3 regions of the Leptolyngbya sp. KIOST-1 genome follow, and region 3 is predicted to be linked to each of the others. Evidence: predicted binding sites of a transcription regulator. Region 3 holds the regulator's gene; each other region holds the start of a gene.

Evidence for each region. Region 3 encodes NtcA, which controls nitrogen genes in cyanobacteria. Its sites were predicted from a motif close to TTTGTANNNNNNNNTACAAA; they were not measured.
Region 1: NF78_RS23035 (P-II family nitrogen regulator) is a predicted target of NtcA. The motif match lies at 1,641-1,660, and genes of this name have one in related genera.
Region 2: NF78_RS22165 (fumarate reductase/succinate dehydrogenase flavoprotein subunit) is a predicted target of NtcA. The motif match lies at 1,886-1,905, and genes of this name have one in related genera.

What each region holds. Positions count from the first base shown of each region.
Region 1 is NZ_JQFA01000004.1:1,335,492-1,338,767, reverse strand. Features, by position in the region: gene NF78_RS23045 (cysteine hydrolase family protein) at 1-456, shown strand, start outside; gene NF78_RS23040 (hypothetical protein) at 899-1,582, shown strand; gene NF78_RS23035 (P-II family nitrogen regulator) at 1,732-2,070, shown strand; gene NF78_RS23030 (bifunctional folylpolyglutamate synthase/dihydrofolate synthase) at 2,370-3,276, shown strand, end outside.
Region 2 is NZ_JQFA01000004.1:1,160,554-1,163,829, reverse strand. Features, by position in the region: gene NF78_RS22165 (fumarate reductase/succinate dehydrogenase flavoprotein subunit) at 44-1,747, opposite strand; gene NF78_RS22160 (LysR family transcriptional regulator) at 2,111-3,276, shown strand, end outside.
Region 3 is NZ_JQFA01000004.1:1,879,980-1,883,255, forward strand. Features, by position in the region: gene NF78_RS25230 (DUF3084 domain-containing protein) at 1-1,324, opposite strand, end outside; gene ntcA (global nitrogen regulator NtcA) at 1,447-2,118, opposite strand; gene thrC (threonine synthase) at 2,641-3,276, shown strand, end outside.

The sequences.
Region 1 (3,276 bases), 540 kb from region 3:
CGGCCTGATCTGCTCAACATCAGCGCCGGGCTGCGGCACGTCTACAACCCCAGCGGGACCGGGGTTGGCCTGGGTGACCCCCTGCCGGCCAACGGTGCCCCGGTGCTGACTAAGGGCAGTTGGGCCGCGGCGGTGGTGGATGAACTAGAGGCTCAGCCCCAGGACATTTGGGTCGATAAGTACCGCATGAGCGGCTTTTGGGACACGCCCCTGGATAGCATTCTGCGCAATCTCGGTAAAACCACCCTGCTGTTTGCCGGGGTGAATGTGGACCAGTGTGTCATGGCCACCCTGCAGGACGCCAATTTCCTTGGCTACGACTGTATTTTGCTGCGGGACTGCAGCGCCACCACGTCCCCCGACTACTGCGCCCAGGCCACGGTATACAACGTCAACCAGTGCTTTGGGTTTGTGGCAGACAGTGGGGCGATCGCCGCCGCCCTGGCTACGGGGTAGCCGCGGTCAACGCCAGATCCAGGATTGCTAACCAGGATTTTCAAAAAAAGATAACCTCTTTTGCGCTCTCTTCATTTGCGCTCTCTTCATTTGCGCTCTCTTCATTTGCGCTCTCTTCATTTGCGCTCTCTTCATTTGCGCTCTCTTCAACCGAGTACTCGTCCACCTGTTGCTGGATCGAGTCTGGACCTAGCGTCTGCGGGTGAGACAGTAGCGGATCTTCGATAATACACGTAAACTATAGGCCAGCTTTGGTCTTGGTGCGGTCTGTGGTAGGTTTTGTCAGCCTCCCATCGCCCTGCGTCGGTCGTAACCAGCCCCACTGACCTGGCGACAAAACTTTTTTGACCAAAGCTGGTGCACGCGCTGAAATTTGAACTACCCTTGGGCAGACCAAATTTCAGCCTTGTTTTTACTCTCCAACGCCCCTTCTACCGTCATCATGAACGTACCTTTTTCTTCCGAATCTACGTATCCAGGGACCGTTGCCCCGGAGGCCCCCCAGGGCGGTCGGCAGGCTCCTTCGGTGCCCATTTCGGTGTACCGTGAGCTGGCCACAGAGCTGCGGGCGACCCAGGCTATGGTCGATTCGCTCACCCACCAAAATCAGCAGCTGAATCAGCAAAATCAGGTGCTGCGCCAGGAGATGATTCGCTTTGCCGACTCGGCGGCCCGCCTCAAGCAAGCGATCGAGGTGAGCCAGCCCCAGCCCCTGGAGGTGGCTGCCAGCGGGCCTGTCAACCTGGAAGCCCAGGCGATCGCCCCCACCTACCCCATGCCCATGGCCCCCGCGCCGATGGATGAGGAACCGTCGGTGTCTTTGCCCGAGCGGCTGTCTGAGTCGGTGGGCGAGGGGGTCTCCACCCTGGCCACCCAGTTGACCCAGATGGTGAAGAAGCCCAAGGCTAAAAAAGCCGCGAAGAAGCCCCCCCAACGCCCTCCTGCCCCGATGCCCCAGCGCTACTACACCGAAGAGCGCATCGACCCCAACCGCCCCGGGCAGCTGAGCCAGCGCCCCAAAGATCTGAGTGGACTGTGGTTGGCGGCCACCATTTTGCTCATTGTGGTCAGCGCCTTTGGGGCCGGCTTTTTGATCATGAAGCCGCTGCTGAACAACGCTCGCTAGGGCTTGAAATGCGCTCTAGGGCTGCTGTCACCCTGGCTGCCGCCTGCTCTCCTCCACTTTTGTAGCGAGTGATGCAGTATTCTAGGGGGCAAGCCCGATAAACATAGACCGAAGCTAAACAAAAATCGCTGAAGCACCTTGTTTGATCTATGAAAAAAATAGAAGCCATCATTCGCCCCTTTAAGCTCGATGAGGTCAAAATTGCCCTGGTCAATGCGGGTATCGTCGGCATGACCGTTTCAGAGGTGCGCGGCTTTGGTCGCCAGAAAGGGCAAACCGAGCGCTACCGCGGCTCTGAGTACACCGTAGAGTTTTTGCAAAAGCTCAAGATTGAGATTGTGGTTGAAGAGGCCCAGGTGGACATTGTGGTCGACAAGATTATTTCCGCCGCCCGCACGGGTGAAATTGGCGATGGCAAAATCTTTGTCAGCCCCGTCGATGAGATTGTGCGTATCCGAACCGGGGAGAAAAACACCGAGGCCGTGTAGCTTGCCTGGCTGTACCGATAGGTGACAACTCAAGCTCAGGCGCAGCCGAATGCTGCGCCTTTTTTGTGGGGAGTTTTGTTGCTGCTAGTATCGGTTGGCGGAGGTGTAACCACTTTGGCTAGGGTGTCAGATGTCAGGCGTTAGGTGTCGGGTATCGGGTATAGCTAATGCTTTGTGGAGGTGGGTTAGGTGCTGGCCTCTCTGGCGACGGCGATGTGGTTTGCTGCTGCCAGACAACTCTGGAGGCGATCGCAGATCTGATCCCCTTTTGGTAAACGCTTTCCCCAGGAAGATAATCGATGGCCGTGACGCAACCTCCAGATTATGAGCCTCCCCAGGATCAGCCCCCCGAAGCAGGGCCAGATCGGCAGATTCAGGCGTTGCTCGACCCCTTCGGACGCTTTGGGGTAGAGCTGGGCCTGGAGCGCATTCAGCGGTTGCTGGCGGCCCTGGACAACCCCCAGGACCAGGTGCCGCTGGTGCACGTGGCGGGGACCAACGGCAAGGGGTCGGTGTGCGCCTACCTGTCGGCGGTGCTGAAGGCGGCGGGCTACCGGGTGGGGCGCTACACCTCGCCCCACCTGGTGAGCTGGCGAGAGCGAATTGCGGTGAACGACCTGCCAATTCGCTCCGAAGCGCTAATTCAGCGGCTGCACCAGGTGGTGGCCGCCATCGACCCGGCGTTGCCCTCGCCAACCCAGTTTGAGGTGTTGACCGCCGCCGCCTGGCTGCACTTTGCCGAGACTGGCGTCGATGTAGTGGTAATGGAGGTAGGGCTGGGGGGACGGCTCGATGCCACTAACGTAGTGAATGCGCCCCTGGTCAGCGTGATTACCTCCCTGAGTCGGGAGCACTGGCAGCGGCTGGGCCCTACCCTGGCCGATATCGCCTTTGAAAAGGCGGGGGTGCTCAAGCCAGGCCGACCCGCAATTATTGGCCCTCTGCCCCCGGCGGCAGAGGCGGTGGTGAAGGCGCGCCTGGCCGATCTGGGCTGCCCGGCGGTGTGGCCTGCCCCGGCGGTATCCGCAGGCCCCGGCCTGGTCCGCTACGGCTCCGCTGAAGATGGGATTACCTATCCGCTGGTGCTGCTGGGGGAGCATCAGCGGGTGAATTCGGCCCTGGCGATCGCGGCCCTCCAGAGCCTGCGCCACCAGGGCTGGGATATCTCTGACGAGGCGATCGCCACGGGCATGGGCCAGGCCCGCT
Region 2 (3,276 bases), 720 kb from region 3:
GGGGTATGGGTGCAGCACAGGCGGAGGGTGGGCGGTGCCCACCCTACCGAACCGCGACGTCGTAGACTTCTTCCACCAGATCGACATCGACGATGTATGGCTCAACCGGGCGCTTAAACAGCTCCATGTGGCCGGTTTCACCCTTCTTCAGGTTGACGTGGCAGAACCACTCTTCGTTGTTCTTTTCGGGGTAGTCGAGGCGGTAGTGGTAGAGGCCCCAGCGGGTCTCTTTGCGGAACAGGGAGGCGCGGGCGGCCATTTCGGCGCAGTCACGGATGAAGTGCACCTCCATGCAGCGCATCAGCTCGTGGGGGTCGCGGGCACCCATCAGGCCGAGGGTTTCTTCGTAGGCGACGAATTTTTGCAGGCCGATATCCATGTTGTTGGGCGACTTGGGCGGCTGCAGGTAGTCGTTCACCAGGCGGCGTAGTTTGTACTCAATCTGGGTGTGGGGCACGCCGTCGGGCTGCTGGAGCGGGGCGTAGATGCGGGTCTGCTCGGCGGCGAGAAAGTCGGCGTCAGGTTCCACATGCTCCAGGTCGCGCACGTAGTCCATGGCGTTTTCACCAGCAATCCGGCCGTAGACGAAGGCTCCGATCATGTAGTTGTGGGGCACGCTGGCCATGTCGCCCGCGGCGTAGAGGCCGGGGACTGTCGTTTCAGCTCGCTCATTCACCCAGACGCCCGAGGCGCTGTGGCCGCTGCACAGGCCAATTTCAGAAATATTCATCTCGACGCCGTGGGTGCGGTAGCTTTCGCCCCGCCCGGCGTGGAAGCGGCCCCGGCTGGGGCGCTCGTTGTCCCACAGAATGGTTTCGATTTCGTTGATGGTGTCGTCGTCGAGGTGGTACATCTTCAGGTGTACCGGACCTTTGCCCGAGTGCAGCTCTTTGTAGACCTCCAGCATCATCTGGCCGCTCCAGTAGTCGCAGTTGATGAAGCGGTGGCCCTCGGCGTTGGCGGTGTAAGCGCCAAAGGGGCTGGCCACGTAGGCGCAGGCGGGGCCGTTGTAGTCTTTGATCAGCGGGTTGATCTGGAAGCACTCGATGTTGGTCAGCTCGGCCCCGGCGTGGTAGGCCATGGAATAGCCGTCGCCCGCGTTGGTGGGGTTTTCGTAGGTGCCGTAGAGGTAGCCCGAGGCGGGCAGCCCCAGACGACCGCAGGCTCCAGTACACAGCACCACCGCTTTGGCCTGAATCACCACCATATTGCCGTTGCGTACGTCCAGACCCACGGCCCCGGTGACGCGACCGTTCTGCACCATGACGCGGGTGGCCATCACCCGGTTGGTGACGTTGACCTTGTGACGCTTCACCTGGCGGGCCAAAATTTTCTTCAGGTCTTTGCCCTCGGGCATGGGCAGCACGTACTTGCCCACCCGGTGCACCTGCTTGAGGTCGTAGTTGCCCTCGTGGTCTTTTTGAAACTTGACGCCCCAGCTCTCCAACTCTTGAATCACCTCGAAGCCCAACCGGCCGGTTTCGTAAACAGCTTTCTGGTTGACGATGCCATCGTTGGCGATGGTGATTTCGCGCACGTACTGCTCGGGGGTAGAGTTGCCAGGGATGACGGCGGTGTTGACCCCGTCCATGCCCATGGCGATCGCCCCGCTGCGGCGAATGTTGGCTTTTTCTAAAATCAGCACGTCGCTCTCGGGGCTGGCCTGCTTGGCCTTAATGCCTGCCATCGTGCCAGCGGTACCACCGCCAACAACTAGAAAATCAGTTTTAAGATACTGAATGTTCACGTAACCACGTCCTCGGTTTAAACGGCAGTGAATCAAATTGTTGGGGATTAGCTAATGCTTAAAGATTGATAGCTAATCCTTGGCTTCTGGGCCTTCGCACCCTAGCTTAAAGGAGATCCTCAAAGTCAATCAATGTAGTTTGTAGCAATAGCTACGGTTTGCCCATCACAGCCTTCTATACACTCATCAAAAAACTAAATGAGATAAAACTGTTGGCTCCATTGGATACCCAAAAAGCATTTTTGGACAAGGTTTTGGCATTGCTTTTTCCTGTAACAGATTCAGTAAAGAATATGATTGAATGAGGGGCGATTGCAAAATTTAGTCTATTTCTAAACAACAATTTTAGGTGAGCCAGGCGACATGGAAATTTACCAGTTAAAAGTATTTTTAGAAGTCGCTCGCTGTCTCAGTTTTACTGAAGCAGCAGACACCCTAAATTTAACCCAGCCTGCGGTCAGCGCCAAAATTAAATGTCTAGAGTCTGAGCTTGAAACTCCTTTATTCAGGCGCTTAGGGCGGCGCATAGAGCTGACTCAGGCAGGAGAATACCTGCTCGAAGAAGGCCCCGGTCTGGTGGATTTAGAAAGCCGCCTGGTGGCTGAAATTGAAGAAATTAAGCAGGGGAAATTTAGCACCTTAAAAGTTGGCTGCATGCCCGACGTGCTGAGCAACTGGCTGCCATCGGTACTATACAAATATCGCCGGATTTATCCCGATGTACAAACCAAGTGTTTGCAGTTTGACGCCGTTGAACCGCTGTATCGCGCCATTAAGACTGGCGAGGTCGATATTGCTGTCTCAGATCTAAGTTTTTCGACTTTTGATGAAATGTTGGGGCTAGCAATTGGCTCCGTTCACTACTCGCTGATCGTGTCCAGCAGCCATCAGCTCGCTCAGCGGCCCTGGCTGAGCCTAAAAGAGCTAGCTGACCATGCCTGGGTCTTGCCCCCAGAGGGCGTACCCAGTCGCATTATGCTGCAAAAGCGGATGCAAGAATTGGGGCTAAATTTAACCGATTTTGCTCAACTCGAAGTTGTCGATGCCGCCAGTTTAATGCGCACCTATCTACTCCAGGGCCACTACCTGGGGTTTGTCTCTGACTTTGAGTTTCAAATGGAGTGCGAGGCTGGGCTGCTGCGTCGCATTCCCCTCGAAGAATTTGCCCTCGGCACGCCACTGTTTTTGCTGATGGCCAAGCGCCTGGGCCGTGCCCTGGGACTAACGGGGCAGCCCGCTAGTCGGAGTGGACTAGGTCTAGAGCCGATTCGCCAGTTTTTGGCCATGGTGCAGGGCCAGCCCGGCGTTGCCCAGGGTCTGCTTGCCAAAGGTTCGTCTTTCCCCAGCCCATTGACGGCACCATCAGCTGAAACTCCAGAGAAAGTGCCCCGGTTCCAGGCTCCTAACTTTTTGGTGCGCTCTGGTGGTACCAGCGGCACCGAGACGATCAACCTCACCATTGGCACCCAAAACCGCACGATTCAAACCGTAACGGCCGGGCTGATTATTCAGCGGCTGGGTTTGTTGGA
Region 3 (3,276 bases):
CAGCCGCCAGGTGAATTTGGACAGGTCCTGCCGTGAAAATGTCTCTAGCCGCAATGGCCTGAAAGTCGACGGCCTGCCCAGACTGCTGTACAGCTTCCAGAAAGTTGAGAATGGTTTCGGGGCGATTGTCGGCCACCTGAAGAGAATCGCTCACGACACCGTCCTGGCGAGCCCGAAACTGGGTCGCAGCCAGCAGCAGATTGAGCCGTTCAACCAGCTGGCGATCGCCAAAGGGTGGTGGGTCCAGGGTGACCGTCGCTAGCCGCTCGCCCTGGGCGTACACCTGCTGGTTGGGGGTTGCATCGATAAACACCTGAATACAGGGCTCCCCCCGCTGTAGGACACAGGGTTCACCCGTGATGTAGTTGGCCGCCGACAGCAGCCTCACCACGTAGTCTTCACCCGTGGCCAGACGATCGATCAGAGTTTCGACTTCACGATTGCCAATCAGCAAAATTTGCTGGTCAATGAAGGTACCCGGGGCGATCGCGCGGGAGACCAAACGATTGGCCTGCTGCAAAAATTCAGTGACAAACTCTTCCGCCTGAGCTCGATTTTCAGCCCGCCCCTGGCCCGACAAAATTTCCTGGTTGCGGTTGAGGGCAATGTTGCCACGAAAAAGACCCTGAAACTGAGTTTGCAGGGACGCCACCTGCTGCTCCAGGAACTCTTGCTCGGCTTCCAGGCTGGCCAAGAGCTGTTCACGCTCGGCGATGGCGCGATCGCGCTGGGCAATCTGCTGGTCCAGTTCGGCGATGGCGCGATCGCGTTGGGCAATCTGGCTACCAATGGTGGCCTGCTGCTGCAGCAGGCGATCGCGATCGACCCGCAGCGCCGCGGTTGATCGCCGCAGGGTTTCTGCCTGCTGCGAGACGGTGTCGAGCTGGCCCAGGGTTTGGCGCAGCTGTTCCTCCGTGGCATCCTGCTGCGCTACGGCTCGATTGAGCGACTCATTCACCTCCTGAAGCCGACCCAGGGCTCGCTGGCGCTCCCTGGTGGCGGACTCCAAATCAGCCTCGACGTTTTCCTGAGCGGCCTGGGCCTGGGCCAAGTTGGCTTCGGCGGTGGCCAAGTCATCCTGAATCCGCCCCAGTTCAAAAACTCCGGTCCGCAGCTGGCTGCTCACCCCAAACAGCAGCGCCAGGGTAGAGGCCGAAATTACGCTGCCGGTGGCAATGCTGACCAGGGTGGCCGTTTGCCTGGGGCGAAGGTTGAATAAACTCAGTCGGGCCTTGCCGACCCGACTGCCTACGCGATCGCCCAGGGTGGCAATCACCCCCCCCAGGATCAGAACCGCAAAAATCAGTACGTAACCAGAAACCATGCACCTGCCACAGGGGAGTTTGCATTTACTCTACTGCATGGGTTTGGACCTTAGTGCCCTAGTCTTGCCAATCAGTCGACCTGGCTGGTCAAGCCCCAGCCCCGGACTCGAACCCCGCTGGCTTAAGTAAACTGCTGACTTAGATTAACCGGATCGTGCACAGTAATTTTCTTTTTATATATTGAGATCATACCTTCCTGGCGCAGATCGCCCAGGAGGCGGGTGACCGTCACCCGAGTAGACCCAATGGCCTCAGCAATCGCCTGGTGAGAAAGTTTGAGATCGATGGTGATGCCATCCTGGCTGGGTACGCCAAAGTCGCGGCAGAGAATCAGCAGGAAGCTTACCAAGCGTGATCCCATGTCCCGGTGGGCCAGGGTTTCGATCATCATCTCAGTCTGCAAAATTCGCGATGACAGCCCTCGCAACATCAGCAGGGCCAGCTCAGGGTTTTCTTCGAGGGACTGCTCGACCTGCTCGATGGGCACCGACAACAGCTCAACCGGTGTAAACGCTACGGAATGATAGAAGCGATCGGACCGGTTGCCTGTAATCAGCGACAGCACACCAAAGACACTATTCTCCCGCAGTAGGGCTACCGTGATCTCTTCCCCGGCCTCGTATACCCGCGACAGCTTAACCGCGCCCTTGAGCAAAAAATAAACCCGCTCTGCCGGGTCGCCCGGGAAAAAAATAGTCTTGCCCCGATCGTAGGACTCAACGACAGGGGGAAATGCACCCCCAGAGAGCTGACGAAAGACGTTGGCAAGCGGCTTATCTTGGGTCACTACCATAAACGTTCTGCTAAGAGCATCACCGTGGGCATCTGCAATGAAACTGCTGCGCTACCTACACCGCTGAGACCAGGGCCAGGCCTTCAGTACAGACTACCTTGGGCACCAAGCATAGAGCAGTTTAGTCGGTCTGGCACATTAGATAATGCAAACGTTCCATGACTTTAAATCACTTAACCTCAACTGCCCAGGAGGCGTTTGTATAGCAGGCTACCTTACTGTGTTCCGAAGAGGTTTTTCTGCCACCAAAGGTTAGCTGAGTCCAGCTTGAGCTAAATCGGCAGGGGGTTCCGTGCGAAAGCTCCAGAACCGAACCGCGCTTGGGCACCTACCGCGACGGACTGGAGTTTGGCCAAAACAGACTTGATCAAAGATGTCAAACCATTCTGCATCAGGATCTTACACATACCCGACTAAAAAAATCGGGTATGTTTGACCAGGGTTTGACTTCGGTGCTAGGTTCTGAATAACAAATTCGAAATGTCAAAAACACCTGCTCCAGACCACCTAAGAGAATCCGCTATGACGCAGTCCATCGAACGCTCCACCGCTACCCAGCCCACCTTTTCGAACCTGAAGTGCCGAGAGTGTGGTGAGACCTACGACCTGGGTGCTAAGCACGTCTGTGAAGATGTCTGCTTTGGCCCCCTTGAGGTAGCCTACGACTACGATGCCATTCGCCAGCGGGTCACGCGCAGCACGATTCAAGCCGGGCCGCTGTCGATCTGGCGCTACAAAGATTTCCTGCCCGTCAGCACCGACACCCCCATCGATGTAGGTACGGGCATGACGCCGCTGGTACGCTCGACTCGGCTGGCCCGGCGTCTGGGCCTGAAAGAGCTTTACATCAAGAACGATGCCGTCAACATGCCCACCCTCAGCTTCAAAGATCGGGTGGTCTCGGTTGCGCTGACCCGAGCCCAGGAACTGGGGTTCACCACGGTCTCCTGCGCCAGCACGGGCAACCTGGCCAACTCCACGGCGGCGATCGCGGCCCATGCCGGGCTGGACTGCTGCGTCTTCATCCCCGCTGACCTGGAAGCCGGCAAGGTGCTGGGCACCCTGATTTACAACCCCACCGTGATGGCGGTGCAGGGCAACTACGACCAGGTCAACCGCCTCTGTTCCGAGGTGGCCAACACCCACGGCTGGGGCTTT